2 linked regions of the Rubrivivax gelatinosus IL144 genome follow. The protein of the gene in region 1 interacts with the protein of each later gene in a pairwise test. Links are inferred from orthologs where the notes say so. Each region holds a gene or a part of one and is shown in the gene's direction. Other genes may lie near its edges.

The links.
Region 2: the proteins of RGE_RS13500 (region 1) and RGE_RS11700 interact in binary tests that used the Escherichia coli proteins (3 or more experiments, as listed by UniProt). The link is inferred for Rubrivivax gelatinosus IL144 from one-to-one orthologs.

What each region holds. Positions count from the first base shown.
Region 1 is NC_017075.1:2,929,844-2,944,873, reverse strand. Bases 3,580-6,957 are described here. They hold RGE_RS13500 (2-oxoglutarate dehydrogenase E1 component), read left to right. Parts: upstream 3,580-3,898; coding sequence 3,899-6,757; downstream 6,758-6,957. Other genes in these bases: odhB (2-oxoglutarate dehydrogenase complex dihydrolipoyllysine-residue succinyltransferase), read left to right, coding at 6,868-6,957; RGE_RS13505 (hypothetical protein), read right to left, coding at 3,580-3,593. In the rest of the region: RGE_RS13520 (electron transfer flavoprotein subunit alpha/FixB family protein), read left to right, coding at 1-436; RGE_RS13515 (acyl-CoA dehydrogenase), read left to right, coding at 498-2,273; RGE_RS13510 (NAD(P)H-dependent flavin oxidoreductase), read left to right, coding at 2,273-3,226; more of RGE_RS13505, read right to left, coding at 3,243-3,579; more of odhB, read left to right, coding at 6,958-8,130; RGE_RS13490 (PspC domain-containing protein), read left to right, coding at 8,139-8,453; lpdA (dihydrolipoyl dehydrogenase), read left to right, coding at 8,463-9,881; RGE_RS13480 (hypothetical protein), read left to right, coding at 9,881-10,441; RGE_RS23265 (GGDEF domain-containing protein), read left to right, coding at 10,550-11,497; cell division protein ZapE, read left to right, coding at 11,538-12,638; RGE_RS13465 (hypothetical protein), read left to right, coding at 12,667-13,281; RGE_RS13460 (PP2C family protein-serine/threonine phosphatase), read right to left, coding at 13,294-14,070; RGE_RS13455 (YdcH family protein), read left to right, coding at 14,113-14,316; RGE_RS13450 (ATP-dependent DNA helicase), read left to right, coding at 14,313-15,030. UniProt on the Escherichia coli protein: E1 component of the 2-oxoglutarate dehydrogenase (OGDH) complex which catalyzes the decarboxylation of 2-oxoglutarate, the first step in the conversion of 2-oxoglutarate to succinyl-CoA and CO(2).
Region 2 is NC_017075.1:2,523,469-2,538,119, reverse strand. Bases 8,187-11,185 are described here. They hold RGE_RS11700 (ABC-F family ATP-binding cassette domain-containing protein), read left to right. Parts: upstream 8,187-8,694; coding sequence 8,695-10,677; downstream 10,678-11,185. Other genes in these bases: RGE_RS11695 (MarR family winged helix-turn-helix transcriptional regulator), read left to right, coding at 10,773-11,185; prmB (50S ribosomal protein L3 N(5)-glutamine methyltransferase), read left to right, coding at 8,187-8,698. In the rest of the region: chromosome segregation protein SMC, read right to left, coding at 1-999; queF (preQ(1) synthase), read left to right, coding at 1,139-1,582; RGE_RS11735 (SET domain-containing protein), read left to right, coding at 1,579-2,019; RGE_RS11730 (acetyl-CoA C-acyltransferase family protein), read right to left, coding at 2,155-3,342; dapC (succinyldiaminopimelate transaminase), read left to right, coding at 3,453-4,649; dapD (2,3,4,5-tetrahydropyridine-2,6-dicarboxylate N-succinyltransferase), read left to right, coding at 4,646-5,467; RGE_RS11715 (PilT/PilU family type 4a pilus ATPase), read left to right, coding at 5,494-6,690; dapE (succinyl-diaminopimelate desuccinylase), read left to right, coding at 6,687-7,832; more of prmB, read left to right, coding at 7,829-8,186; more of RGE_RS11695, read left to right, coding at 11,186-11,234; RGE_RS11690 (organic hydroperoxide resistance protein), read left to right, coding at 11,272-11,706; RGE_RS11685 (asparaginase), read right to left, coding at 11,714-12,658; transcriptional repressor LexA, read left to right, coding at 12,727-13,422; RGE_RS11675 (helix-hairpin-helix domain-containing protein), read left to right, coding at 13,428-13,805; RGE_RS11670 (hypothetical protein), read left to right, coding at 14,040-14,438; RGE_RS11665 (hypothetical protein), read left to right, coding at 14,435-14,651. UniProt on the Escherichia coli protein: Genetic data indicate it may be involved in ribosome assembly or function.

The sequences.
Region 1 (15,030 bases):
CATCCCGGCAGTCGCCGACTCGGGCCTGTCGGTCTTCGTCGGCTCGGAACTCGCCACCAGCGACCGGCCCGAGCTGACCGCTGCCAAGATCATCGTCTCCGGCGGCCGCGCGCTGGGTTCCAGCGACAAGTTCAACGAGGTGCTGACGCCGCTGGCCGACAAGCTGGGCGCCGCACTCGGCGCCAGCCGCGCCGCGGTCGACGCCGGCTACGCGCCCAACGACTGGCAGGTCGGCCAGACCGGCAAGATCGTCGCGCCGCAGCTCTACATCGCCGCCGGCATCAGCGGCGCGATCCAGCATCTGGCGGGCATGAAGGACAGCAAGGTCATCGTCGCGATCAACAAGGATCCCGAGGCCCCGATCTTCAGCGTCGCCGACTACGGCCTGGAGGCGGACCTGTTCGCCGCGGTGCCGGAGCTGGTCGCCGCGCTCTGAAGAAAAACAAGACCCCGAGGCGCCCTCCGTGGCGCCTTTTTTCCATCTGGAGACAAGAACCATGACGTACCGTGCCCCGGTCAAGGACATGCTGTTCGTGATGAAGGAGCTCGCGGGCCTCGACGCCGTCGCCGCGCTGCCCGGATTCGAGGACGCCGGCTTCGACACCGCCGTCGCCGTGCTGGAGGAATGCGCGCGGTTCAACGAGAACGTCGTCGCGCCGCTGAACCGCGTCGGCGACCTGGATCCTTCTTCGTTCGCCGACGGCCGCGTGCGCGCCACGCCGGGTTTCAAGGAAGCGTTCCAGCAGTTCGCCGAAGGCGGCTGGCAGGGGCTGCAGCACCCGGTGGAGTTCGGCGGCCAGGGCCTGCCCAAGCTGATCGGTGCGGCCTGCGGCGAGATGGTCAACAGCGCCAGCATCAGCTTCGCGCTGTGCCCGCTGCTGAGCGACGGCGCCATCGAGGCGCTGCTGACCGCCGGCGGCCACGAGATGCAGCAGGCCTACATCCCGAACCTGATCTCGGGGCGCTGGACCGGCACGATGAACCTGACCGAGCCGCAGGCCGGCAGCGACCTGTCGCTGGTGCGCACGCGTGCCGAGCCGCAGGGCGACGGCAGCTACAAGCTATTTGGCACGAAGATCTTCATCACCTGGGGCGAACACGACATGGCCGAGAACATCGTCCACCTCGTGCTCGCACGCGTCAGCGGCGCGCCTGAAGGCGTGAAGGGCATCTCGCTGTTCGTCTGCCCGAAGGTGCTGGCCGACGGCACGCGCAACGACGTGCACTGCGTCAGCATCGAGCACAAGCTGGGCATCAAGGCCAGCCCGACCGCGGTGCTGCAGTTCGGCGACCACGGGGGCGCTGTCGGTTACCTCGTCGGCGAGCAGAACCGCGGCCTCGAGTACATGTTCATCATGATGAACGCCGCGCGTTTCGGCGTCGGCGTGCAGGGCATCGCGCTGGCCGAACGCGCCTACCAGCAGGCCGTGGCCTATGCGCGCGACCGCGTGCAGAGCCGCCCGGTCGACGGCTCGACGCCGGGGGCTTCGGCCATCATCCGCCACCCCGACGTGCGCCGCATGCTGATGACGATGCGCGCCCACACCGAAGGCTGCCGCGCGATGGCGCTGGTGGCCGCGGCCGCCTACGACGCCGCGCACGCCCATCCGGACGAAGCCGCGCGCAAGCAGAACCAGGCCTTCTACGAGTTCCTGGTGCCGCTGGTGAAGGGGCTGTCCACCGAGATGAGCCTGGACGTCGCCAGCCTGGGCGTGCAGGTGCACGGCGGCATGGGCTTCATCGAGGAGACCGGCGCCGCCCAGCACCTGCGCGACGCCAAGATCCTGACGATCTACGAAGGCACGACGGCGATCCAGGCCAACGACCTGGTGGGCCGCAAGACGGCGCGCGACGGCGGCGCCACGGCGCGGGCGATCGCCGCGCAGATCGAGGCCACCGAAGGCGAGCTGAACGCGTCCGGCAGCGCCGCGGCCTTGGCGATGGCGCGCCACCTGGGCGCCGCGCGCCGTGCCTTCCTGGACGTCGTCGACTTCGTGCTCGCCAAGGTGAAGAGCGATCCGAACGCGGTGTTCTCCGGCAGCGTGCCCTACCTGATGCTGGCCGGCACCGCGGTCGCGGGCTGGCAGATGGCGCGCGCGCTGCTCGTCGCCGAACAGCACCTGGCCGCCGGCGAGGACCCCGAGTTCATGAAGGCCAAGATCGCCACCGCACGCTTCTACGGCGACCACCTGCTGGTGCGCTGCGGCGGGCTGCGCGACGCGATCGTCGACGGTGCCGAGTCGGTCACCGCGCTCGAACTGGAGGCCTTCTGATGCTGCCGCCCGTGCTGCAACATCTGGCGCTGCCGGTCATCGGCTCGCCGCTGTTCATCATCAGCAACCCCAAGCTCGTCATCGAGCAGTGCAAGGCCGGCATCGTCGGCTCGATGCCGGCGCTCAACGCGCGGCCGGCCTCGCAGCTCGACGAGTGGCTGGCCGAGATCACCGAGACGCTGGCCGCCTGGGACCGCGACCACCCCGAGCGCAAGTCGGCGCCGTTCGCGATCAACCAGATCGTGCACAAGAGCAACGACCGGCTCGAGCACGACCTGGAGGTCTGCGCGCGCTACAAGGTGCCGCTGGTCATCACCTCGCTGGGCGCGCGCAGCGACCTCAACGACGCGGTGCACGCCTGGGGCGGCATCGTGCTGCACGACGTCATCAACAACGCCTTCGCGCACAAGGCGGTGGAGAAGGGCGCCGACGGCCTGATCGCGGTGGCGGCGGGTGCCGGCGGCCATGCCGGCGTCAAGAGCCCGTTCGCGCTGATCCAGGAGATCCGCGCCTGGTTCGACGGGCCGCTGGCGCTGTCGGGCTCGATCGCCACCGGCGACGCGGTGCTGGCCGCGCAGGCGATGGGCGCCGACCTGGCCTACATCGGCTCGGCCTTCATCGCCACCGACGAGGCGCGTGCCGCCGAGGCCTACAAGCAGTGCATCGTCGACTGCGACAGCGACGACATCGTCTATTCCAACCTCTTCACCGGCGTGCACGGCAACTACCTGAAGCCGTCGATCCGCAACGCGGGGCTGGACCCGGACCACCTGCCCGAGAGCGACCCGTCGAAGATGAACTTCGGCGGCGACGGCGCCAAGGCCTGGAAGGACATCTGGGGCTGCGGCCAGGGCATCGGTGCCGTGAAGGCCGTGCTGCCGGCCGGCGAACTGGTCGCACGGCTCAAGCGCGAGTACGACGCGGCGCGCCAGCGCCTGGGCCTGACGGCCTGAGTCGGCCCCGCCGGGCTCAGCGGGCCGGGTCGCCGTTCGCGGCGTCGCCGGCCCGTCGTCCGTCCAGCACCTCGTAGTCGGCGTCGCAGCCGACGCCCGCGGCGACCCAGCGCCGCGCCAGCCGCGCCGTCCAGGCCGAGGGCAGCCACGGCAGATGGCGGCCGGGCTCGGCGATCGCGCCGCAGCGGTAGCGGCCTTCGTCGGCGGCCCAGACCAGCGCCGCACAGGCGCCGTGGCGGCGGCGCGAGATCCACACGCCCAGCGGGCAGGGCTCGGCGGCGCAGCAGACGCCGCAGCCGTTGCAGGGCTCGCCGGTCGCCGGCTTGGGCGGCGCCTCGGGCACGAGCAGGATGCGGCGGGTGGACATGGCGGGCGCAGTGTGCGCCCTGATGGCGGGCCGCCAAGCGCCGATGAAGACCGCCGCCGCGTGCCATTTGCCACGCGGCGCACGAAGCCGCCCGGGTTTGCGCTGGCTCAGATCGCCCCACCCGGATTCAGTACAAGTGCTACAGTCCTTCGCTGGATACGGAACGTGTCTGGTCCTTCCCGTCCCCTTGCTGAGTCAGATGTGCAGCAAGGCGGGTCGCAATCCGCCAACCGGTGAAGCCGGGGCCGCGGAAGGTTGATCAACCCATCGTAGCCCTGGGAACCGGGGCGAAAGGTGCGCGAGAGATGATGCAGCAGTACAGGTCGAATTCGTACCTGTTCGGGGGCAATGCCCCGTACGTCGAGGAACTCTACGAGGCCTACCTCGACAACCCCGGCAGCGTGCCCGACAACTGGCGCGCCTACTTCGACAACCTCCAGCACGTGCCCGCGGTCGACGGTTCCGACAGCCGCGACGTCGCCCACGCCCCGGTCGTCGAATCCTTCGCACAACGCGCCAAGGCCAACGCCTTCGCGCTCAAGGCCAGCGCCGTCGACCTCGCCGTCGCGCGCAAGCAGGTCCACGTCCAGAGCCTGATCGCGGCCTACCGCGTTCTCGGCTCGCGCTGGGCCGACCTCGATCCGTTGAAGCGCACCGAGCGCCCCAAGATCCCCGAGCTCGATCCGGCGTTCTACGACCTGAGCGAGTCGGACATGGACATCATGTTCTCGGCCGCGAACACGTATTTCAGCAAGGCCGAGAACATGAGCCTGCGGGAGATCCTGCAGGCCCTGCGCGAGACCTACTGCGGCACGATCGGCGTCGAGTTCATGCACGGCACCGACCCGACCGAGAAGCGCTGGTGGCAGGAACGCCTGGAGTCCTCGCGCAGCAAGCCAAGCTTCACGGCCGAGGAGAAGAAGCACATCCTCGAGCGCCTGACCGCCGCCGAAGGCCTGGAGCGCTACCTGCACACCAAGTACGTCGGCCAGAAGCGCTTCTCGCTCGAAGGCGGCGAGAGCTTCATCGCGTCGATGGACGAACTGGTGCAGCGTGCCGGCGAGAAGGGCGTGCAGGAGATCGTCATCGGCATGGCCCACCGCGGCCGCCTGAACGTGCTCGTCAACACCCTGGGCAAGATGCCCAAGGACCTGTTCGCCGAGTTCGACCACACCGCGCCCGAGGCGCTGCCGGCCGGTGACGTCAAGTACCACCAGGGCTTCTCGAGCGACGTCTCGACCGCCGGCGGCCCGGTTCACCTGAGCCTGGCCTTCAACCCCTCGCACCTGGAGATCGTCAACCCGGTCGTCGAAGGTTCGGCCAAGGCGCGCATGGACCGCCGCGGCGACCCGATGGGCAACCAGGTCCTGCCGGTGCAGGTGCACGGCGACGCGGCCTTCGCCGGCCAGGGCGTCGTGATGGAGACGCTGGCGCTGGCCAAGACGCGCGGCTACTTCACCGGCGGCACGGTGCACCTGGTCGTCAACAACCAGATCGGCTTCACGACCAGCGACCCGCGCGACAGCCGCTCGACGCTGTACTGCTCGGACGTCGTCAAGATGATCGAGGCGCCGGTGCTGCACGTGAACGGCGACGACCCCGAGGCCGTCGTGCTCTGCACCCAGCTGGCGATGGACTACCGCCAGCAGTTCAAGAAGGACGTCGTCGTCGACATCGTCTGCTTCCGCAAGCTCGGCCACAACGAACAGGACACGCCGAGCCTGACGCAGCCGCTGATGTACAAGAAGATCGCCCAGCACCCGGGCACGCGCAAGCTCTACGGCGACAAGCTCGTCGCCCAGGGCGTGCTGCCGGCCGACGGCCCCGACCAGATGGTCAAGGCCTTCCGCTCGGCGATGGACGAGGGCCGGCACACGATCAACCCGGTGCTGACCAACTTCAAGAGCAAGTACGCGGTCGACTGGGCCCCGTACCTGGGCCGGAAGTGGACCGACGCCGCCGACACCGCGCTGCCGCTGGCCGAGATCAAGCGCCTGGCCGAGCGCGTGACGACGGTGCCGCCGACCTTCAAGCTGCATCCGCTGGTCGAGAAGGTGCTCGCCGACCGCGCCGCGATGGGCCGTGGCGAGGTCAACGTCGACTGGGGCATGGGCGAGACGCTGGCCTACGCGTCGCTGGTGGCCAGCGGCTACGGCGTGCGCCTGTCGGGCGAGGACTGCGGCCGCGGCACCTTCGTGCACCGCCATGCCGTCCTGCACGACCAGAACCGCGAGAAGTGGGACATCGGCACCTACGTGCCGCTGCAGAACGTCGCCGAAGGCCAGGCGCCGTTCGTCGTCATCGACTCCATCCTGTCCGAAGAAGCGGTGCTCGGCTTCGAGTACGGCTACGCCTCGGCCGAGCCGAACACGCTGACGATCTGGGAAGCCCAGTTCGGCGACTTCGCCAACGGCGCGCAGGTCGTCATCGACCAGTTCATCGCCTCCGGCGAAGTGAAGTGGGGCCGGGCCAACGGCCTGGTGATGCTGCTGCCGCACGGCTACGAAGGGCAGGGTCCCGAGCACAGCTCGGCGCGCCTGGAGCGCTTCATGCAGCTGGCCGCCGACAACAACATGCAGATCGTGCAGCCGACCTCGGCCAGCCAGATCTTCCACCTGCTGCGCCGCCAGATGGTGCGCCCGTTCCGCAAGCCGCTGGTGATCTTCTCGCCGAAGTCGCTGCTGCGTGCCAAGGACGCGACCTCGCCGCTCACCGAGTTCACGCGCGGCGAGTTCCGCACCGTGATGACCTCGCTGCACCCGGAGGCCGAGGCCGACAAGGTCAAGCGTGTCGTCTGCTGCTCGGGCAAGGTGGTCTACGACCTGATCCGAAAGCGCGAGGAGAAGAAGGCCGCCGACGTCGCGATCATCCGCGTCGAGCAGCTCTATCCGTTCCCGCACAAGGCTTTCGCGGCCGAGATGAAGCGTTTCCCGAACGCCACCGAGGTCGTCTGGTGCCAGGACGAGCCGCAGAACCAGGGCGCGTGGTTCTTCGTGCAGCACTACGTGCACGAGAACATGCTCGACGGCCAGAAGCTGGGCTATGCCGGCCGGCCGCCGTCCGCTTCGCCCGCGGTCGGCTACTCGCACCTGCACCAGGAGCAGCAGAAGGCGCTGCTCGAGCAGGCCTACGGCAAGCTCAAAGGCTTCGTGCTGACCAAGTGAGCGCGTGCCGGGCGCGCCGTGTGGCGCAGCCCGGCCTCGCCGCGTGGTCGATGGAGCCGTGTCGGCCCCTCTCGCCCCGCGGTGCCCCGAACAAGACACCGAGATAGACCATGGCAATCGTTGAAGTGAAGGTCCCGCAACTGTCCGAATCGGTCGCGGAAGCCACCCTGCTGCAATGGAAGAAGAAGCCCGGCGACGCCGTCGCCGCCGATGAGATCCTGATCGAGATCGAGACCGACAAGGTCGTGCTCGAAGTGCCGGCGCCGGCCGCCGGCGTGCTGGCCGAACTCGTCGAGGCCGACGGCGCCACCGTCGCCAGCGACCAGTTGATCGCGAAGATCGACACCGAGGCCAAGGCTGGCACCGCCGCGCCCGCAGCAGCCGCTCCGGCGCCTGCCGCCGCCGCCCCGGCGCCGGCTGCCCCGGCCCCCGCCGCAGGCGGCTCCAAGGCCGGCGTCGCGATGCCCGCGGCGGCCAAGCTGATGGCCGACAACCAGCTGGCCGCCGGCTCGGTGCCGGGCACCGGCAAGGACGGCCGCGTCACCAAGGGCGACGTGCTCGGCGCGCTGGCCGCGCCCAAGGCCGCGGCGCCGGCGCCCGTCGCCGCGCCGGCCGCTCCGGCCGTCGCCAAGCCGCTGCCGCCGGTGGCCGCGCCCGCGGTCAACCTCGGCGAGCGCCCCGAACAGCGTGTGCCGATGTCGCGCCTGCGCGCCCGCGTCGCCGAGCGCCTGCTGCAGTCGCAGGCCACCAACGCCATCCTGACGACCTTCAACGAGGTCAACATGGCGCCGGTGATGGAGATGCGCAAGCGCTTCCAGGAGCGCTTCGAGAAGGAACACGGCGTCAAGCTCGGCTTCATGTCCTTCTTCGTCAAGGCCGCGGTCGCGGCGCTGAAGAAGTACCCGGTGCTCAACGCCTCGGTCGACGGCAACGACATCGTCTACCACGGCTACTTCGACATCGGCATCGCCGTCGGCTCGCCGCGCGGCCTGGTCGTGCCGATCCTGCGCAACGCCGACCAGATGTCGTTTGCCGACGTCGAGAAGAAGATCGCCGAGTACGGCACCAAGGCCCGCGACGGCAAGCTGTCGATCGAGGAGCTCTCCGGCGGCACCTTCTCGATCAGCAACGGCGGCGTGTTCGGCTCGATGCTGTCGACGCCGATCATCAACCCGCCGCAGAGCGCGATCCTCGGCGTGCACGCGACCAAGGACCGCGCCGTCGTCGAGAACGGCCAGATCGTCATCCGCCCGATCAACTACCTGGCGATGTCCTACGACCACCGCATCATCGACGGCCGCGAGGCCGTGCTCGGCCTGGTGGCGATGAAGGAAGCGCTGGAAGACCCGTCGCGCCTGCTGTTCGACATCTGACCCGCACGATGAGCCTGGCCGACGAACTCTCCCGTCTGGACGAACTGCGCCAGCGCGGCGTGCTGAGCGACGAGGAGTTCGCGCGCGCCAAGGCCCGCCTGCTCGACGGCCCGGCGGCCGCGCCGGCCGTCGACGCCGTCAACCGCCTGCGCCGCAGCCGAGCCGACCGCTGGCTCGGCGGCGTCTGCGGCGGCCTGGCGCGCGCCACCGGCGTCGAGAGCTGGATCTGGCGCCTCGTCACCCTCGGCCTGGCCTTCTTCGGCGGCACCGGCGTGCTGCTGTACCTGCTGCTGTGGATCTTCGTGCCCGAGGATCCCGTCTAGAAAGACCTCATGTCCAAGAACTTCGACGTCATCGTCATCGGCGGCGGCCCGGGCGGCTACATCGCCGCGATCCGTGCCGCCCAGCTGGGCTTCGCCACCGCCTGCATCGACGAGTGGAAGAACGACAAGGGCGGCCCGGCCCCGGGCGGCACCTGCACCAACGTCGGCTGCATCCCGAGCAAGGCGCTGCTGCAGTCCAGCGAGCACTACGAGCACGCCGCCAAGCATTTTGCCGATCACGGCATCGGTCTGAAGAGCCTGTCCATCGACGTCGCGAAGATGGTCGCGCGCAAGGACCAGGTCGTGAAGCAGAACAACGACGGCATCCTCTACCTGTTCAAGAAGAACAAGGTGAGCTTCTTCCACGGCCGCGGTTCGTTCGTGAAGGCGGTCGACGGCGGCTGGGAGATCGCCGTCGGCGACGAGGTTCTGACCGGCAAGCAGGTCGTCGTCGCCACCGGCTCCAGCGCGCGCGCGCTGCCCGGCCTGCCCTTCGACGAGGACAAGATCCTCAGCAACGACGGCGCGCTGCGCATAGGCGCGGTGCCCAAGAAGCTGGGCGTCATCGGTGCCGGCGTCATCGGCCTGGAGATGGGCTCGGTCTGGCGCCGCCTGGGCGCCGAGGTGCAGGTGCTCGAGGCGCTGCCGGCCTTCCTGGGTGCGGCCGACGAGCAGATCGCCAAGGAAGCGCAGAAGGCTTTCGCCAAGCAGGGCCTGAAGGTCGAGCTGGGCGTGAAGATCGGCGAGATCAAGACCGGCGCCAAGGGCGTCAGCGTCGCCTACGCCGACGCCAAGGGCGCCGAGAAGACGCTGGACGTCGACAAGCTGATCGTCTCGATCGGCCGCCAGCCCAACACCACCGGCCTGAACGCCGAGGCCGTGGGCCTGAAGCTCGACGAGCGCGGCGCCATCGTCGTCGACGACGAGTGCCGCACCAACCTGCCGGGTGTCTGGGCGGTCGGCGACGTCGTGCGCGGGCCGATGCTGGCGCACAAGGCCGAGGAAGAGGGCGTCGCGGTCGCCGAGCGCATCGCCGGCCAGCACGGCCACGTCGACTTCGGCCTGATCCCCTGGGTCATCTACACCAGCCCCGAGATCGCCTGGGTCGGCAAGACCGAGCAGCAACTCAAGGCCGAAGGCCGCGCCTACAAGGCCGGCAGCTTCCCGTTCATGGCCAACGGCCGCGCGCGTGCGCTGGGCGACACGACCGGCATGGTCAAGTTCCTCGCCGATGCCACGACCGACGAGATCCTCGGCGTGCACATCGTCGGCCCGATGGCCAGCGAGCTGATCGCCGAAGCCTGCGTCGCGATGGCCTTCAAGGCCAGCAGCGAGGACATCGCGCGCATCTGCCACGCCCACCCCTCGCTCGCCGAGTCGGTGAAGGAAGCGGCGCTGGCCGTCGACAAGCGCACCCTGAACTTCTGATGCCGCCTGCCGGGGGCGCGGCCGGCGCTTCGCCGTTCGCGGCCCGCCTGGACGCACTGCGGCAGGCCTTCGCCCAGGGCCCGGTGGAAGCCGCCAGCCCCGAGGTGCAGGCGCTGCACGACGAGGCGCTGGCCGTCGACGCCTGGCGCGACGCCGCCGAGGCGGCGCTGCTGCTGGCCAAGGGCCACGCCAACCGCGAGCAGCCGCTGCCGGCCCAGCAATGGGCCGAGCGTGCCGCCGGCCACGCCTTGCGCGCCGGCGCCGCCGAGCTCGAGGCCTCGGCCTGGGTCCTGCTCGCCTCGGAACGGGCCCGCGCGCTGCGGCCGGTGCCTGCGATGCAGGCCGTCGGCCACGTGCTGCGGCGCATGGCCGACGTCGACGAGCCGCGCACCGTGGCCACCGTCTTCACCGGCGTCACGCTGGCCTTCGAGGCGCTGGGGCTGGACCTGCACGCGCTGGAGTCGGCACGTCGTGCGCTGCAGGCCGGCACGGTGCTGGCCGACGAGGCGATCCTGCTGCGCCTGCGCATCAACCTCGTGCACAGCGGCCTGCACGCCTAGGACCAGCTGCACGAGGTCGACGCCGACAAGGCCGCGGCGCTGCTGGCCGAGCTGCGCTGGCCGCTGGAGGCCGTCGACCGCACGACGGCCGAGCTGGCCGCCCGGGGCGTGCCGGGGCGCAGCAGCCACGACTTCCTGCGTGCCGGCTGGCTGGTGCGGGCCGGCGACGACGCGGCGGCGGCGCCGCTGCTGCAGGCGCTGGTCGACGAGGCCCGCGGCATGCCGCCGGGGCTGATGGCCGAGGGCTGGCTGCTGCATGGCGAGCTGCTGCGGCGACGCGGCGAGGACGGAACCCGGTCAGCGGCCCGGGCGCTGGAGCTGGCCGAACGTTTTGCCGACGACGGCGCGGTCTGGCTGCGCCGCCGTGCGCGTGCCGAAGACCTGGCGGGTCGTCCCGACGCCGCATTGCCTCTGCTGCTGCGCTGCCACGCGCGCCAGATGGCCTCGGTGCGCGCGGCGCTGGACGCGCGCGTCGACGAGCTCGCCGCGCGCCTCGTCGACCTGCACCTGCGCGACGAGAACCGCCAGCTGCGCGCCCACAACCAGGGCCTGCAGGACGACGTGCGCCAGTACAGCCGCCTGGCCGAGACCGACGCGCTGACCGGGCTGCCGAACCGGCGCGCGCTCGAAGCCGAGTTCGAGGCCCGGCGCGGGCCCGGCCCGCTGGTGCTGGCGGTGCTGGACCTGGACCATTTCAAGCGCATCAACGACCGCTTCTCGCACCTCGTCGGCGACGCCGTGCTGCGCCAGGCCGGGGCGCTGATGGCGGCTTCGCTGCGCGCGCCGGACCTGCTGGCGCGCCTGGGCGGCGAGGAGTTCGTCGCGCTGGCCGCGCTCCCGCCCGACGAGGCGGCCGGCGCTTTCGAGCGTGTGCGCCGGTCGCTGGCCGAACATGCCTGGGGCGAGATCGCCGAGGGCCTGCAGGTGACGGTCAGCATCGGCGTCACGGCGGTGAGCGCCGGCGAAGACCTGATCGCGGCGCTGGCGCGCGCCGATGCGCTGCTGTACCGCGCCAAACACGAGGGCCGCGACCGGGTCGTGCACGACGCCGGCTAGCATCGCGGTCTTTCCATCCTCCACTGAGCTTCCTGAACCGATGAGCGGCGTCCGAGCGTTGTACGAGGCCACGCTGGCCGAGCGCGGCTACCAGTCCGACCCGGCGCAGCTGCGTGCGATCGACGCGCTCGAGCGCTGCGAGCGCGAGTGGGCCGACTACAAGGCGCGGCGCGGCAACCGCATCACCAAGCTGCTGGTGCGCCCGCCGATCCCGCGCGGCGTCTACATGGTCGGCGGCGTCGGCCGCGGCAAGAGCTTCCTGATGGACTGCTTCTTCCAGGCCGTGCCGCTGGTGCGCAAGACGCGGCTGCACTTCCACGAGTTCATGCGCGAGGTGCACCGCGAACTGCAGGACCTCAAAGGCACCGTCGACCCGCTGGACGAGCTGGGCCGGCGCATCGCGCGGCGCTTCCGCCTGATCTGCTTCGACGAGTTCCACGTCGCCGACGTCACCGACGCGATGATCCTGCACCGGTTGCTGCAGGCGTTGTTCGACAACCGCGTCAGCATCGTCACGACGTCCAACTTCCACCCCGACGACCTGTACCCTAACGGCCTGCACCGCGACCGCATCCTGCCGGCCATCGAGCTGCTGAAGGCGCAGCTGGAAGTCGTCGACGTCGACGCCGGCATCGATTACCGCCAGCGCACGCTGCAGCAGGTCGCCACCTACCACTGCCCGGCCGACGCCGAGGCCGAGCGCGCGCTGGCCGAAGCCTTCGAGCGCCTGGCCGAGGCGCGTGACGAAGACCCGCTGCTGCACATCGAGCACCGCGAGCTGCGCGCGCGCCGGCGTGCCGGCGGCGTCGTCTGGTTCGACTTCAAGACGCTGTGCGGCGGTCCGCGCTCGCAGAACGACTACCTCGAGCTGGCCTCGCGTTTCCACACGCTGATCCTGTCGGACGTGCCCGCGATGCCGCCGCGCCTGGCCAGCGAGGCGCGGCGCTTCACCTGGCTGGTCGACGTGCTCTACGACCGGCGCGTCAAGTTCCTCGTCTCGGCCGAGGTGCCGCCCGAGGCGCTGTACACCGACGGCCCGCTGGCCCACGAGTTCCCGCGCACCGTGTCGCGGCTGCGCGAGATGCAGTCGGCCGAGTACCTCGGGCTCGAACGCCGCGAGGTCGACACCTCGCTGACCTGAAGCTTCGCCCTCGGGCACACTCCCGCCGATGTATCGCCGTCTTCTCCCGCCGCTGGCCGCGCTGCCGCTGCTGGCCGCCTCCTGGGCCGCGCTGGCGGCTTCCGCCACCTCGGATCTCGACGACCGCGCCGAGCGCAGCCGCATCGCCGCCGAACGCAGCGCTGCCGAGTCGCGCTACGCGGCCGAGGAGGCCGAGTGCCGCAAACGCTTCGTCGTCACCGCCTGCGTCGACGAGGCCAAGGCCCGGCGCCGCGAGACCCTGGGTCGCCTCAAGCACCAGGAGCTGGTGCTCGACGAGCAGGGCCGCCGCCGCCGTGCCGCGGCGCGCCTGCAGGCCATCGAGGAGAAGCAGCGCGAGGCCGCCGCACGCCCGCCGATGCCGGCGCAGCCGGCGCCGGTGATCCGCGAGGCGGCATCGGCACCCGCCGCACGCGCGCCGCAGACGCCGTCGGCCGCCGAACGCGCGCAGCGCGCGCGCGACGAGGCCGCACGTGCCCAGCGCCGGGCCCAGGCCGCCGAGGACCTGCGCCAGCAGGCTGCCGAGGACCGCGCCCGCATTTCCGAACGCGAGGCCGACCGCCGCGCCAAGGACAAGAAGCCGTCGACGCCGCTGCCGGCGCGGCCCGAGATCCCGAAGAACTAGGGCCGGGGGCGGCTACTTCAGCGCCTCGAAGCGCATCAGCGCCAGCGACAGGTTGTCGCCGCCGCCGCGGGCCCGCTGGCGCGCCTTGTTGACCAGCATCTCGCCGGCCTCGCGCGGCGGCAGCGCGTGCACGATCGCGCCCAGTTCCTTGGGCGTGAAGTAGTGCCACAGGCCGTCGCTGCAGGCCATCAGCGTGTCGCCCGGCTCCAGCCGCTCGATGCGGTGCAGCGCCACCGGCGGGTCCGAGTGCGTGCCCAGGCAGCCGGTCAGCAGATTGGACTGCGGGTGGGTGTTGGCCGCCTCCTCGCTCAGCTTGCCCTCGTCGATGAGGCGCTGCACGAAGGAGTGGTCGGTGGTGCGCCAGAGCATCTCGGCGCCGCGGAAGTGGTAGACGCGCGAATCGCCGGCGTGCACGACCTCGCAGCTCAGGTCGGGCAGCACCAGGTAGGCGGCCACCGTGCTGTGCGGCTCCTCCTCGGCGGTGATCGCGGTCAGCTTGATCATCAGGTGCGACTCGGTGACCAGCTGGCTCAGCATCTGCGCTGCCGCGTCCTCGCTCGGAACGAAGCGTTCGAAGAGCTGGCGTGCGGTCAGCTGCACCTGGTCGGCGGCCTTGCGCCCGCCGCTCTTGCCGCCCATGCCGTCGGCGACGACGGCCAGCGCGCAGCCGTTGATGCGCGCGTGCGCCACGATCGCCACCTGGTCCTGCTGGTAGGCGCGGTCGCCCCGGTGCAGGGCGGTGGTGGCGCTGATGCGGAACGCGGACCGGGCGGCAGCAGGGGGCGGCATGCGGCCGACTATAAACTCGGCCATCCGGCCTCCGGTGCGCCCATGGACGACAACCTGCATTCGCCGCAACGGCTCCTCATCGAGCTGCGCATCGAGCACGCCGATCTCGACGACCTCATCGACCGCCACCTCATTGCCACCCCTGCCGACGACCTCGTGCTGCGCCGCCTGAAGAAACGCCGTCTGGCGCTGCGCGACCGCATCGCCCAGCTCGAGAACGCGCTCGAACCCCCCGAACCCGCGTGAGCCAGGATCTCGCCGACCGCGTCGCGGAGGCCTTCGCGAGCGATGGCGCGCTCGCGCGCCACGACAGCCACTTCATCCCGCGCGAGCAGCAGGACCGCCTGGCGCTGGCCGTAGCGCGCGCCGTCGAAGACCGCGAGACCCTGGTCGCCGAAGCCGGCACCGGCGTCGGCAAGACCTTCGCGTACCTGGTGCCGCTGCTGCTGTCGGACCGGCGCGCGCTGGTCAGCACCGCGACCAAGAGCCTGCAGGACCAGCTCTTCCTGCGCGACCTGCCGCGCCTGGTGCAGGCGCTGGGCGTGCCGGTGCGCATGGCGCTGCTCAAGGGCCGCGCCAGCTACCTCTGCCGCCACCGCCTGGCACAGGCGCGCACGACGGCCGAGCTGCCCGACCGCTTCGCCGTGCGCCAGCTCGCACGCGTCGAGACCTGGGCCTTGTCCACCCGCAGCGGCGACCTCGCCGAGCTCGAAGGCCTGGACGAACGCTCGCCGGTGATCCCGATCGTCACCTCGACACGCGACAACTGCCTGGGCACCGACTGTCCCGAGCACCGCAACTGCCACGTGATGCAGGCGCGGCGCGACGCGATGGCCGCCGATCTGGTCGTCGTCAACCACCACCTGTTCTTCGCCGACATGGCGCTGCGCGACAGCGGCGTGGCCGAACTGCTGCCGACGGTCGACGCGGCGGTCTTCGACGAGGCCCACCAGCTCGTCG
Region 2 (14,651 bases), 410 kb from region 1 along the record:
CTCGCGCCAGCCTTCGTTCTGCGCGTCGAGTGCGGCCAGGCGCTGCTCGGCACGCTGGCGGCCGTCGACGACATAGCGGATGCGTTCCTCGAGCCGGCTCACTTCCAGTGCCGCTTCGGACAGCGAACCCTGGCGCGCGTGCAGCTCGTCGCTGGCTTCGTAATGCGCCTGGCGCAGCTGCTCCAGCTCGGCCTCGACGTGGCGCAGCTCGGCCATGCGTTGCTCGAGCACGTTGGTCGCGGCCAGCACCGCGGTCTTGACACGTTCTTCCTCGCCGGCGGCGTCGCGCGCCTTCAGGAACCAGAGCTGGTGCAGCTTGGTCGTGCCGTCGTCCTGCAGCCGGCGGTAGGCGGCGGCGACCTCGGCCTGCTTCTCCAGCTTCTCGAGGTTGAGGTTCAGCTCGCGCAGGATGTCTTCGACCCGCGTCAGGTTCTCGCGCGTGTCCTTCAGCCGGTTCTCGGTCTCGCGGCGGCGTTCCTTGTACTTGGAGACGCCGGCGGCCTCTTCGAGGAACAGGCGCAGTTCCTCGGGGCGGCTCTCGATGATGCGGCTGATCGTGCCCTGGCCGATGATGGCGTAGGCGCGCGGGCCCAGGCCGGTGCCCAGGAACACGTCCTGCACGTCGCGCCGGCGCACCGGCTGGTTGTTGATGAAGTAGCTGGAGGTGCCGTCGCGCGTCAGCACGCGCTTGACGGCGATCTCGGCGAAGGCGTTCCACTGGCCGCCGGCACGCGCCGAAGCGTTGTCGAAGACGAGCTCGACGCTGGCCCGGCTGGCGGGCTTGCGCTGGCCCGAGCCGTTGAAGATCACGTCCTGCATCGACTCGCCGCGCAGTTCGCTGGCCTTGCTCTCGCCGAGCACCCAGCGCACCGCGTCCATGATGTTGCTCTTGCCGCAGCCGTTCGGGCCGACGACGCCGACACGCTGCCCGGGCAGCTGGAAGGTGGTCGGTTCGGCGAAGGACTTGAAGCCGGCGAGCTTGATCTGGTTCAGTCGCATCGAGGCGGCCGCTGGCGGCGGGTCAATACACGCAAGTGCTTGATCTACATGGCAAAACGCGCTCGACGGGGGAGCGCGCTGGTGGCCGGATGATAGCATCGCGCCCCTTTCCCCCCGGCCCCGCCGCCCCCGAACTCCGATGGCCCGCACCCCCCCCCGCCAGCGCACCGCCCCCGCGGTGCCGCCCACCCAGCCCAGCAAGGAACTGCAGGTCTTCCCGAACCCGGCACCCGAACGCGACTACGTGATCCGCTTCGACGTGCCCGAGTTCACCTGCCTGTGCCCGCTGACCGGCCAGCCCGACTTCGCCCATTTCACGATCGAGATCGTGCCGGACAAGCTGTGCGTCGAGCTGAAGAGCCTGAAGCTCTATTTCTGGAGCTACCGCAACGAAGGCGCGTTCCACGAGAAGGTGACCAACACCATCCTCGAGGACCTGGTGAAGGCCATCAAGCCGCGGTTCCTGCGCATCCACGGCAACTGGTTCGTGCGCGGCGGCATCGGCACCCACGTCACCGTCGAACACCGCGCCAAGGGCTGGAAGCCGGCCGCGCCGGTCGTGCTACCGGCGCCGCAGGCGTGAACGTGCCGGAGGCGCCGCGCGTCGAACGCCGGCCCTACCAGAAGTACGCGGTCGAGGTCGCTGTCAGCACCATCGACGGCCACGGTGTCTTTGCCGCCGAGGCCATCCCCGAGCGCGTGAAGATCGGCGAGATCCGCGGCGAGGCGCTGAGCGTCGAGCAGGCGCGCATCCGCGCGACGCGTCACGAACGCATCATGATCGTCGAGCTGTCGCCCAAGCGCGCGATCGACTTCACGCTGTCGACCGACCCGATGCGCTACACCAACCACAGCTGCCGGCCCAACGCCCGGCTGGTGCTGGACAACGGCCGCGTAGAGTTCTTCTCGCTGCGCGCCATCGCCCCGGGTGAGGAGATCACCGTCGACTACGGCGAGACGCACCACGGCGGCACGCTGCCGTGCCGCTGCGGCGCGCCCGGCTGTCGCGGGGCGCTGTAACTGACAGGCCTGCGGCGCCGCGGCAGTCGGCTGCGCACTCGCCAGCGCATCAAGCGGACGCCGTGGCCCGGCTTTGCCGGGTCACTGGCGGCGCCCCCTTGAGGGGGGAGCGCCGAAGGCGCTCCGGGGGGGGCCTTAGACCTTCTCGAATGCGGCGGCGATGCCCTGGCCGCCGCCGATGCACATCGTCACCAGCGCGTAGCGGCCGCCGATGCGGCGCAGCTCGTGGATCGCCTTGGTGGTGATGATCGCGCCGGTGCCGCCGATCGGGTGGCCCAGCGAGATGCCCGAGCCGTTGGGGTTGACCTTGGCCGGGTCGAGGTCGAGCTCCTTGGACACCGCGCAGGCCTGGGCGGCGAAGGCCTCGTTGGCTTCGATGACGTCGAAGTCGCCGACCTTGAGCCCGGTGCGCGCCAGCAGCGCACGCGTCGCCGGCACCGGGCCGATGCCCATGATCGCCGGCTCGACGCCGGCGTGGGCGTAACCCACGAACCGCGCCAGCGGCGTCAGCCCGTGCGCCTTGACGGCCTCGGCGCTGGCCAGCACGACGGCCGCGGCGCCGTCGTTGATGCCCGAGGCGTTGCCGGCGGTCACCGTGCCGTCCTTCTTGAACGCCGGCTTCATCTTCGCCAGCCCCTCCAGCGTCGTGCCCGGCTTGACGTGCTCGTCGGTGTCGAAGACGACCTCGCCTTTGCGGGTCTGCTGCACCACCGGGATGATCTGCTCGCGGAAGTAGCCGGCCTCGATCGCCGCGGCGGCGCGGCGGTGGCTTTCGACCGCCAGCGCGTCCATCTGCTCGCGCGTGATGCCGAAACGTTCGGCGACGTTCTCGGCGGTGATGCCCATGTGCACCTTGTGGAACGGGTCGTTCAGCGCGCCGACGACGAAGTCCAGGATCTGCGCGTCGCCCATGCGGGCGCCCCAGCGCGCGCTGGGCATCAGGTAGGCGCCGCGCGACATGTTCTCGGCGCCGGCGCCGACCGCCAGCTCGCAGTCGCCGAGCGTGATCGCCTGAGCCGCCGAGACGATGGCCTGCAGCCCCGAGCCGCAGAGCCGGTTGACGTTGAAGGCCGGCGTCTCCTGCGGCAGCCCGGCGCCCATGGCGGCGACGCGGCTGAGATAGGCGTCGCGCGGCTCGGTGGGCACGACGGTGCCCATCGCCAGGTGGCCGATGGCGGCCGCCGGGGCGCCGGAACGCTCCAGCGCGGCCTTGACGGCCAGCGTCGCCAGTTCGGACAGCGGCAGGTCCTTGAGGGCACCGCCGAAGGTGCCGATCGCGGTGCGGGCGGCGGAGACGACGAAGATCTCGCGCGGAAGGCTCATGAGCTTCTCCTGTCAGGGTGGACGGGGACATCGTGCCGGAATCGGCAGCGGAAAGTCGCGACCGATTGTGGCCGCCGGCCGCGCCATCCCCCTCCGGGATAATCCGCGCCATGAACCCGTTGCTGGCCCGCCTGAACCCCTACCCTTTCGAGCGTTGGCGCGAGCTGACGCGCGGTCTGGTGCCCAACCCGGCGCTGCGATCCATCAATCTGGGGATCGGCGAACCCAAACACCCGGCGCCGGCGCTGCTCGAAGAAGCGCTTGTGGCCAACCTGAAGTCGTTGGCCGCCTATCCGGCGACCGCCGGCGAGCCGGCGCTGCGCGAAGCCTGCGCCGCCTGGCTGGGCCGGCGCTACGGCATCACGGTCGACGCGGCGAGCCAGGTGCTGCCGGTGCTGGGCTCGCGCGAGGCGCTGTTCTCCTTCGCGCAGACGGTGATCGACCCGACGCGCGAGAGCGCCACGGTCGTCTGCCCCAACCCGTTCTATCAGATCTACGAAGGCGCGGCGCTGCTGGCCGGCGCACGCACGGCCTTTGCGCCCAGCGACCCGGCGCGCAACTTCGCCGCCGACTGGTCGGCGATCGACGACGCGACCTGGGCCACGACGCAGCTGCTCTACGTCTGCTCGCCCGGCAACCCGACCGGCGCGGTGATGCCGCTGGACGAATGGGCGCGGCTGTTCGAGCTGTCGGACCGCCACGGCTTCGTCATTGCCAGCGACGAGTGTTATTCGGAGATCTATTTCCGCGACGAAGCGCCGCTGGGCGGGCTGGAGGCGGCGGCGAAGCTCGGCCGCAGCGACTTCCGCAATCTCGTCGCCTTCACCAGCCTGTCCAAACGCAGCAACGTGCCCGGGCTGCGCTCGGGCTTCGTCGCCGGCGACGCCGCGCTGCTGAAGGCCTTCCTGCTCTACCGCACCTATCACGGCAGCGCGATGAGCCCGCTGGTGCAGCGCGCCAGCGTCGCCGCCTGGAACGACGAGGCGCACGTCGTCGCCAACCGCGAGGCCTACCGACAGAAGTTCGCCGCCGTCACGCCGCGGCTGGCCGGCGTGCTCGACGTCGCGCTGCCCGACGCCGGCTTCTATCTCTGGGCCGCGGTCCCCGGCGGCAACGACGTCGCCTACGCCCAGGGCCTGCTCGCTCAATACAATGTGACCGTCCTGCCCGGCAGCCTGCTGGCGCGCAGCGCGCAGGGCCGCAACCCCGGCGCCGGCCGCGTCCGCATGGCGCTCGTCGCCCCGCTCGAGGAATGCCTCGAAGCCGCCGACCGCATCGTTTCCTACACCGAAAGCCTCACCCGATGACGACCCAGCTCCAAGCCACCATCGACCTCGCCTGGGAACGGCGTGCCGAGATCAACGCCGTCAACGCCCCCGAGGTGCGCGAGGCCGTCGAGCACGTGATCGACGAACTCGACGCCGGCCGCCTGCGCGTGGCCGAACGCCAGGCCGTCGGCCAGTGGACCGTCAACCAGTGGGTCAAGAAGGCGGTGCTGCTGTCCTTCCGCCTCAACGACAACCGCCTGATGCAGGCCGGCGAGCTGAGCTTCTTCGACAAGGTCGAGACCAAGTACGGCGGTGCCGACGCCGAGGCCATCCGTGCCACCGGCGTGCGCGTCGTGCCGCCGGCGGTGGCCCGCCGCGGCAGCTTCCAGGCCAAGAACGTCGTGCTGATGCCCAGCTACGTGAACATCGGCGCCTACGTAGACGAAGGCACGATGGTCGACACCTGGGCGACGGTGGGCTCCTGCGCGCAGATCGGCAAGAACGTGCACCTGTCGGGCGGCGTCGGCATCGGCGGCGTGCTCGAGCCGCTGCAGGCCAACCCGACGATCATCGAGGACAACTGCTTCATCGGCGCACGCTCCGAAGTCGTCGAAGGCGTGATCGTCGAGGAGAACTCGGTGATCTCGATGGGCGTGTTCATCAGCCAGAGCACCAAGATCTACAACCGCATGACCGGCGAAGTGAGCTACGGCCGCGTGCCGGCGGGCTCGGTGGTCGTCAGCGGCTCGCTGCCGGCGGCCGACGGCAGCCACAGCCTGTACTGCGCGGTGATCGTCAAGCAGGTGACGGCGGCGACGCGCGCCAAGACCAGCATCAACGAGCTGCTGCGCGCCTGAAGACGCGCAGCGACGGGAGGATCGGCATGTCGGGCAACATGGAGCGCGTGCTGCGCCTGATGGCGGAGAAGAACGCCTCCGACGTCTACCTGTCGGCGAACACGCCGATCCTCATCAAGATCCACGGCCAGATCCTGCAGCTGTCGGACCAGCTGCTGAGCCCGACGCAGACGCGCCAGTTGCTGGCCGAGCTGCTGACGCCGCACCAGCTCGAGGAGCTGGACGACACCGGCGAGCTGAACGTCGGCATCGGCATCCCGCGGGTCGGCAGCTTCCGGCTCTCGGCCTTCAAGCAGCGCGGCACCGTCGCCGCGGTCTTCCGCTGCATCCCGCACCAGATCCCGGCGCTGGACACGCTGGGGCTGCCGCCGCTGCTGTCGCAGCTGGTCACCGAAAAACGCGGCCTGATCCTGATGGTCGGCGCCACCGGCACCGGCAAGAGCACGACGCTGGCGTCGATGCTGGAGTGGCGCAACCAGCAGGTCACCGGCCACATCCTGACGATCGAGGACCCGATCGAGTTCCTGTTCTCGAACAAGAAGTCCATCGTCAACCAGCGCGAGGTCGGCCGCGACACGCAGAGCCTGCAGATCGCGCTGAAGAACGCGCTGCGCCAGGCGCCCGACTGCATCATGATCGGCGAGATCCGCGACCGCGAGACGATGACCGCGGCGACCTCGTACGCGCTGTCGGGCCACCTGGTGCTGGCGACGCTGCACGCGAACAACAGCTACCACGCGCTGGGCCGCATCCTGTCGTTCTACACGCCCGAGGCGCGGCCGACGCTGCTGTCGGACCTGTCCTCCGGCCTGCGCGCGGTGATCTCGCAGCGCCTGCTGCGCGCCACCACCGGCGGCCGCGTGCCGGCCGTCGAGGTGCTGCTCAACACCAAGCTGGTGTCCGAGCTGATCGAGAAGGGCGACCTCGCCGGCGTCAAGGAAGCCGTCGAGAAGTCGATCGCCGAAGGCTCGCAGACCTTCGAGCAGGACCTGGCGCGATTGATCAACGAAGGCGTCATCACGCGCGATGAAGGCCTGGCCTACGCCGACTCGCCGACCAACCTGCTGTGGCGCCTGCAGAACGCGCCCGCTGGCGGCGCCCCCGCCAAAGCCCCGCCGCCCAAGCCTGCCGACGAGCTGGAGCCGGCCAGCTTCACCGAGATCACGATCGACGTGCGCCCCGAGGACGGCCGCGGCGGCGGCGCCCCCTGGAGCGTGCGATGAACGACGCGCTGCGCCTGGCCGAGCAGCTGATCGCTCGGCGCTCGGTCAACCCCGACGACGCCGGCTGCCAGGCACTGATCGCCTCGCGCCTGGCGGCGCTGGGCTTCGAGTGCGAGACGCTGGTCTGCGGCCCGGAGAACTTCCGCGTCACCAACCTTCTGGCGCGCCGCACCGGCGGCCTGCCGGGCCCGGTGCTGGCCTTCGCCGGCCACACCGACGTCGTGCCGACCGGCCCGCTGGAGCGCTGGACGAGCGACCCCTTCGTGCCCAGCCACCGCGACGGCCGGCTCTACGGCCGCGGCGCCGCCGACATGAAGAGCTCGCTGGCGGCGATGGTCGTCGCCGTCGAGGAGTTCGTCGCCGCGCAGCCGCGCCACGCCGGCGCGATCGCCTTCCTGCTGACCAGCGACGAAGAGGGCCCGTCGGTCGACGGCACCGTGCGCCTGGTGGAGCTGCTGCAACAGCGCGGCGAACGCCTGGACGCCTGCATCGTCGGCGAGCCGACTTCGGTCTCGCGCCTGGGCGACATGGTCAAGAACGGCCGCCGCGGCTCGCTGTCGGGCCGGCTGACGGTCATCGGCAAGCAGGGCCACATCGCCTACCCGCAGCTGGCGAAGAACCCGATCCACGTCTTCGCGCCGGCGCTGGCCGAGCTGGCGGCGATGCGCTGGGACGAGGGCAACGCCTTCTTCCCGCCGACGAGCTGGCAGGTCAGCAACCTGCACGGCGGCACCGGGGCGAGCAACGTCATCCCGGGCGAACTGGTCGTCGACTTCAACTTCCGCTTCAGCACCGAGTCGACGCCCGAGTCGCTGCAGGCTCGGGTCGCCGAAGTGCTGGCGCGCCACGGCGTCGAGCACCGGCTGGAGTGGACGCTCTCCGGCCGCCCCTTCCTGACGACACCCGGCCCGCTGATCGCCGCGCTGGGCGCGGCCATCACAGCCGAATGCGGCGTCGAGCCCGAGCTCAGCACCACCGGCGGCACCTCCGATGGGCGTTTCATCGCCGCGATCTGCCCGCAGGTCGTCGAGTTCGGGCCGCTCAACGCCACCATCCACCAGATCGACGAACACGTCGACGCGGCCTCGGTCGAGACGCTGAAGAACGTCTACCGCGGCACGCTGAAAAACTTCTTTCCATGACCCTGATCGAGCTGATCGAGACCTCCAGCGCCCGCCTCGCCGAGGCGGGCGTTTCGTTTGGGCACGGCACCACCAACGCCTTCGACGAAGCCGCCTGGCTCGTGCTGTGGAAGCTGGGCCTGCCGCTGGACGCGCTGGACGAACACGCCGCGCGTGAACTGTCGGCGGCTGACGTCGCCGCCTGCGAGACGCTGCTGGCCGAGCGCATCGCCACGCGCAAACCCGCCGCCTACCTGACCGGCGAAGCCTGGCTGCAAGGCGTGCCCTTCACCGTCGACGAACGTGTCATCGTGCCGCGTTCGCTGATCGCCGAGCCCTTGGCCGACGGTGCGATCGACGCCTGGCTCTCGGACCAGACGCGGCGCGTGCTGGACCTGTGCACCGGCAACGGCAGCCTGGCCGTGCTGGCCGCGATGGCCTGGCCCGAGGTCGAGGTCGACGCGACCGACCTCAGCGCCGACGCGCTGGCGGTTGCCGCGATCAACGTCGAGCGCCACGGCCTGCAGTCGCGCATCCGCCTGCGCCAGGGCGACGGTCTGGCGGCGGCCGACGGCGTCTACGACCTCGTGCTCTGCAACCCGCCCTACGTCAACCGCACATCGATGCAGGCGCTGCCGCCCGAGTACCGCGCCGAGCCGGCGCTGGCGCTGGACGGCGGCGACGACGGCATGGACTTCGTGCGCACGCTGCTGGCCGCGCTGCCGGCGCATCTGTCGCCGCACGGCGTGCTGGTGCTGGAGATCGGCCACGAACGCGCGCATTTCGAAGCCGCGTTCCCGCGCCTCGAGGCCGTCTGGCTGGAAACCAGCGTCGGCGAGGACCAGGTGCTGCTGCTGACCGCGCAGGCGCTGGAGGCCGGCCTGTGATCACGCTGCGCAACATCACGCTGCGACGCGGCGTCAAGGTCGTGCTGCAGAACGCCAACCTGGTGCTGCAGCCGGGCGAGAAGGTCGGCCTGATCGGCCGCAACGGCGCCGGCAAGTCCAGCCTGTTCGCGCTCCTGACCAACCGCCTGCAGGCCGACACCGGCGACGTCGAGATCCCGCCGCGCTGGCGGCTGGGCGAAGTGGCGCAGAACATGCCCGAGACCGAGGACGGCGCGACCGACTTCGTGCTCCAGGGCGACATCCCGCTCGTGGAGGCGCAGACCGCGCTGGCCGCGGCCGAAGCCTCCGGCGACGGCCACGCCATCGCCGAAGCCCATATGCAGCTCGACGAAGCCGGCGCCTTCGACGCGCGCTCGCGCGCCCAGGCGCTGCTGCTGGGCCTGGGTTTTCGCAGCGACCAGCTCGACGCGCCGGTCAACAGCTTCTCCGGCGGCTGGCGCATGCGGTTGCAGCTGGCGCGCGCGCTGATGTGCCCGGCCGACCTGCTGCTGCTCGACGAACCGACCAACCACCTGGATCTGGACGCCCTGGTCTGGCTGGAAGCCTGGCTCAAGCGTTTCGACGGCCTGATGGTCGTCATCAGCCACGACCGCGAGTTCCTCGACGCCGTCACCAAGGTCACGGTGCACCTCGACGAATGCACGCTGACGCGTTACGGCGGCAACTACAGCGCCTTCGAGGAGATGCGCGCCGAGCGCCTGGAACAGCAGCAGGCCGCCTACAGCAAGCAGCAGGATCGCATCGCCCACCTGCAGCGTTTCATCGACCGCTTCAAGGCCAAGGCGACCAAGGCCAAGCAGGCGCAGAGCCGGGTCAAGGCACTGGCGCGCATGGAGAAGCTGGCGCCGGTGCTGACGGCCAGCGACTTCGAGTTCGAGTTCCGCGAGCCGGTGAGCCTGCCCAACCCGATGCTGTCGCTGGACGGCCTGGTCTGCGGCTACGGCAGCACGGCCATCGTGCAAGGTGTCAGCCGCTCGGTGCTGGCCGGCCAGCGCATCGGCATCCTGGGCGCCAACGGCCAGGGCAAGTCGACGCTGGTGAAGACCATCGCCCATGCGCTGGCGCCGCTCGCGGGCCGCATGACCGAAGGCAAGGGCCTGGTCATCGGCTACTTCGCGCAGCAGGAGCTGGACGTGCTGTCGCTGGACGACGGCCCGCTGATGCACATGGTGCGGCTGGCGCGCGACGTCGGCCCGGCGGCGCGCGAGCAGGAACTGCGCGACTTCCTCGGCCGCTTCCGCTTCACCGGCGACATGGTCACGCAGGCCGTGGGTTCGCTGTCGGGCGGCGAGAAGGCACGCCTGGTGCTGGCGATGCTGGTCTGGCAGCGCCCCAACCTGCTGCTGCTCGACGAGCCGACCAACCACCTGGACCTGACGACGCGCGAGGCGCTGTCGATCGCGCTCAACGAGTTCGAAGGCACGGTGATGCTGGTCAGCCACGACCGCGCGCTGCTGCGCGAGACCTGCGACGAGTTCTGGCTGGTCAGCCGCGGCGGCGTCGAGCCCTTCGACGGTGACCTCGACGACTACCAGCGCTGGCTGCTGGAGGTCTCGCGTGCCACGGCGCGTGGCCAGGAACCGCCGCCGCCGCCGCGGCCGGCGGCCTTCGTCCCGGCGACGCCGGTGGAGAGCAAGGCCGCACAGCCGGCGCGTCCGGCGCCCCAGCCGAGCGGCGACCGCCGCGAAGACCGCAAGCAGGCCGCGCAGGCCCGCCAGGCGCTGGCCAACCGCACGCGCCCGTTGCGCAACGAGCTGGCGCAGATCGACACCCGGCTGGAGAAGCTGGGCGCCGAACGCGCCGAACTCGAGGCCCAGCTCGCCAGCGGCACGATGTCCGGCGCCGAGATCGCCGAAGCGGGCCGGCGCCTGAACCACGTCGCCGCCGAGACCGGCATGCTCGAGGAACGCTGGCTCGAACTGCAGACCGAGATCGAGTCGCTTCAAGCCGAAAACTGAGTTCGATGCCGGCGCGGCCGGCATCAACCCTTCGGCCGGTCGGCGTATCAAGTTGTGCGCAACCGAGTTGCGCGCAACTGGCTACAGTGCGGCCCATGGCCTCGACCGACGCCCCCGCCCTGCTGCCACTGGAACGCCAGCTCTGCTTCGCTCTGTACGCGGGCTCGCTGGCGATGACGCGGCTGTACCGCCCGCTGCTCGAACCGCTCGGCCTGACCTACCCGCAGTACCTGGTGATGCTGGTGCTGTGGCACGAAGGCCGGCAGACGGTGTCGGGCATCGGCGAGCGACTGGACCTGGAGTCCGGCACGCTGACGCCGCTGCTGCGCCGGCTGGAACGCGCCGGGCTCGTGCGCCGCGAGCGCGACGAAACCGACCAGCGCCGCGTGCACGTCGAGCCCACCGAAGCCGGCCGCGCGCTGCAAGCCCAGGCGGTCGAACTGCAAGGCCGGCTGCTTGCCGGTGTCGACTGCGACGCCGCCGAACTGGCGGTGCTCGTCGAGCGTGTGCAGGCCCTGCGCCGGCGCATCAACGAATCCCTTCCCCGCGCGGCCTGAGGCCGCCCTTCACGACGTAACCCCAAGGAGACTTTCCATGGCCATCGAAAAAGCGCTCTACACCGCCCGCGGCACCGCCACCGGCGGCCGCACCGGCACCGCCAAGTCCGACGACGGCCGCCTGGACATCCAGCTGTCGACGCCCAAGGCGCTGGGCGGCGACGACGGCGCCGGCACCAACCCGGAGCAGCTCTTCGCCGCGGGTTACGCCGCCTGCTTCATCGGCGCGCTGAAGGCCGTCGGTGCCCGCCACAAGAAGGCGATTCCCGCGGACGCCTCGATCAACGCCGAAGTCTCGATCGGCCCGCACGCCGGCAAGCCGGGTGCGTTCGGCATCGCCGTCGCGCTGACGGTGTCGCTGCCGGGCTTCGACAAGAGCGAAGCCGAGGCGCTGGTCGCCGAGGCGCACGAGGTCTGCCCGTACTCCAACGCGACGCGCGGCAACGTCGACGTCGCGCTGTCGGTCGCCTGACGGCGGCTCAGGCGCGGCGCGCCAGCAGGTCCAGCATCAGCTCAATGCGCGCCTGCGCCGGTGTCGCCGCGCCGTAGTGCGGCAAGGCGCCGTCGGTCGTGCCGACGACGCCGCCTGCCAGGCAGCGCGAGGCGCGCACGACGGCCACCCCGGCCGCCAGCGCCCGCGCCGCCGCTTCACGCAGCGCCGTGTGCACCGTGCCGTTGCCGGTGCCGGCGATCACCAGGCCTTGCACACCGTCGGCCACCAGCGCATCGACGATGCGCCCGCTGGCACCGGCATGGCTGGTGACGATCTCGACGCGCGGCCATCGGCCGGGCGGCACCTCGCCGACCGGTGCGGGATGCAACTCAGGCGCCGGCCAGTCGCGCAGCCGGCGGAAAGCACCGTCTTCGACGAGCGCCACGGCTCCGGCGTCACCCGCCGAGAAGGCGTCGAGCTGCCAGCCGTGCAGCTTGCGCAGCTCGCTCCCTGCGTAGACCTTGCCGCCGAAAGCGACCAGCACGCCGCGGGCGCCGGGCTCGCGCGCCAAACGCACGGCGTCGAGCAGGTTCTGCGGGCCGTCGGGCGACGGCGCGCTCGCCGGGCGCATCGCCGCGGTCAGCACCACCGGCTTGGGCGCGGCCAGCGTGCGGTGCAGGAACCAGGCGGTCTCCTCCAGCGTGTCGGTGCCATGCGTGACGACGATGCCGGCGAACTCGGGCCGCGCCAGCCGCGACTGCAGCTCGCGGAGCAGCAGCGCCCAGGTCGCGTGGCCCAGGTCGCAGCTGTCCAGCCGCGCCAGCGTCCAGGTCTCCAGCGCCTCGCCGGCCAGCGCCGGCACGGCGGCGGTGAGCTGTTCGGCCGACAGCGCGCCGGCGTCGTAGCCGACGAGATCGTCGCCGCGCGCCGCCGTGCCGGCGATCGTGCCGCCGGTGGCGACCAGCGCGACGACACGCGATTCGCTTTGCATTCCGTGGTCCTCTGGATGAAAATACAGTGATCTGGATGAATCTCCAGTCTCAAAGACCGGATCACGCGATGGACGACAGCCCCAAGCTCACGCCGCGACAGCAGCAGATCCTCGACCTCGTGCAAAGCGCGATCGAGCGCACCGGCGCCCCGCCCACCCGGGCCGAGATCGCCGCCGAGCTGGGCTTCCGTTCGGCCAACGCGGCCGAGGAGCACCTGCAAGCCCTCGCACGCAAAGGCGTCATCGAACTCGTCGGCAACACCTCGCGCGGCATCCGGCTGAAGTCTGACACACTGCGTGCGCTGGCCGAGGCGCGCATGTCGCAGCACGGCAAGCAGTTCAGCCTGCCGCTGCCCAGCCTGGCGCAGCTGACGCTGCCGCTCGTGGGCCGAGTCGCCGCCGGCAGCCCGATCCTGGCGCAGGAACACATCGACCAGAGCTACGTCGTCGAGGCCTCGCTGTTCCAGCGCAAGCCCGACTACCTGCTCAAGGTGCGCGGCATGAGCATGCGTGACGCCGGCATCATGGACGGCGACCTGCTCGCGGTGCAGAAGGCGCACGAGGCCAAGAACGGCCAGATCGTCGTCGCGCGCCTGGGCGACGACGTCACCGTCAAGCGCTTCCGCCGCACCAAGGCCGCGATCGAGCTGATCCCCGAGAACCCCGATTTCCAGACCATCGTCGTGCCGCTGGAAGGCAGCGACCAGGGTTTCGAGCTCGAGGGCATCGCGGTCGGCCTGATCCGCAACACGATGCTGATGTGAGCGTGATGGCCGCGCCCTACGCCCGTCGCACGCTGCCCTCGGCGCCGCCGCGGCCGGGGCCGGCGCGCCCGCCACGGGCGCCCAAGGCACCGCGGCCGCTGAAGGCTCGCACGGCCGACGAATGCGAACTGCTCGAGCAACTGCCCAACATCGGTCCGTCGATCGCCGGTGACCTGCGCCAGCTCGGCATCCTGCACCCGCGTGAACTGGCCGAGCGCGACGCGCTGGCGCTGTACCGCGCGCTCTGCGAAGCCACCGGCAAGCGCCAGGATCCTTGCGTGCTCGACACCTTCATGGCCGCCGTCGACTTCATGCGCGGTGCCGAGCCGCGCCCCTGGTGGACCTACACCGCCGAACGCAAGGCGGTCTACGGCGCGGTCTGAGCACCGGCCGTTGACGCGGGCGGCCACGCTGCCGCCACGCCACTTCTCCCTCTCGAAAGATCGCCTCGGCTGTCGTCGGCAGCCGGCTGGTTCACTCCTGCCCGGCTGATGAACGGCGAATGAACTGACCGGCTTCGTGGCCCTTGTTCGGGCCTTAACGCGTTGCCCGGCTGACCACAATGCACTTAAGCCGTGCCATTCGTGGCCGATATCACGTTCATGACCAGTTCCAGCATGTTGCCCCGCAGCGCATCCCGACCCGCCGACAGCGTCGGCTTCGGTCGCGCGCCGGTGCCGCCGCCGTCGCTGCGCACCGCGCCGACCGCGGCCTGGGACCGTTTCGTCTTCTGGCTCACCGCCCCGGCGGCGCTGGACGCGGCGCCGCCGCTGAGCCAGCTGCCGGTCGCACGCCAGGAGTTCGTCGACTCGTTGCTGGATCTGCAAGGCTCCGACGTCCACCAGCTGTCCGAACGCATCCAGCAGGCGCGCACGCTGCGCGAACTCTGGCATCTGCGCGCCGACCTCTACCGCGTCGTCGCGCTGCACCGCAGTCAGTCCGAGGCCGAACGCCGCCTCGCCCGCCTCAACGGCCATTTTCCGAAGCGCGGTCGCTCGCGCCTGATGCCGCTGTGAACCGCCCTGCCCTGCACGCCGTCGAACGTCCGCGCCTGCCGGTGCACCCGGTAGTCGGCGCCGTCGCGCTGGCCGGCCCGCGCCTGGCGCGGCTGGCCGCACGCCGCGCCTTCGTGACGACGAAACACGATTTCCTCGTCGCCGCCGAAGAACTCGACGGTTCCCACGGCGAATGGGTGCGGCGCCAGGTGCGCTCCGCCGAGCAGCCGTCGG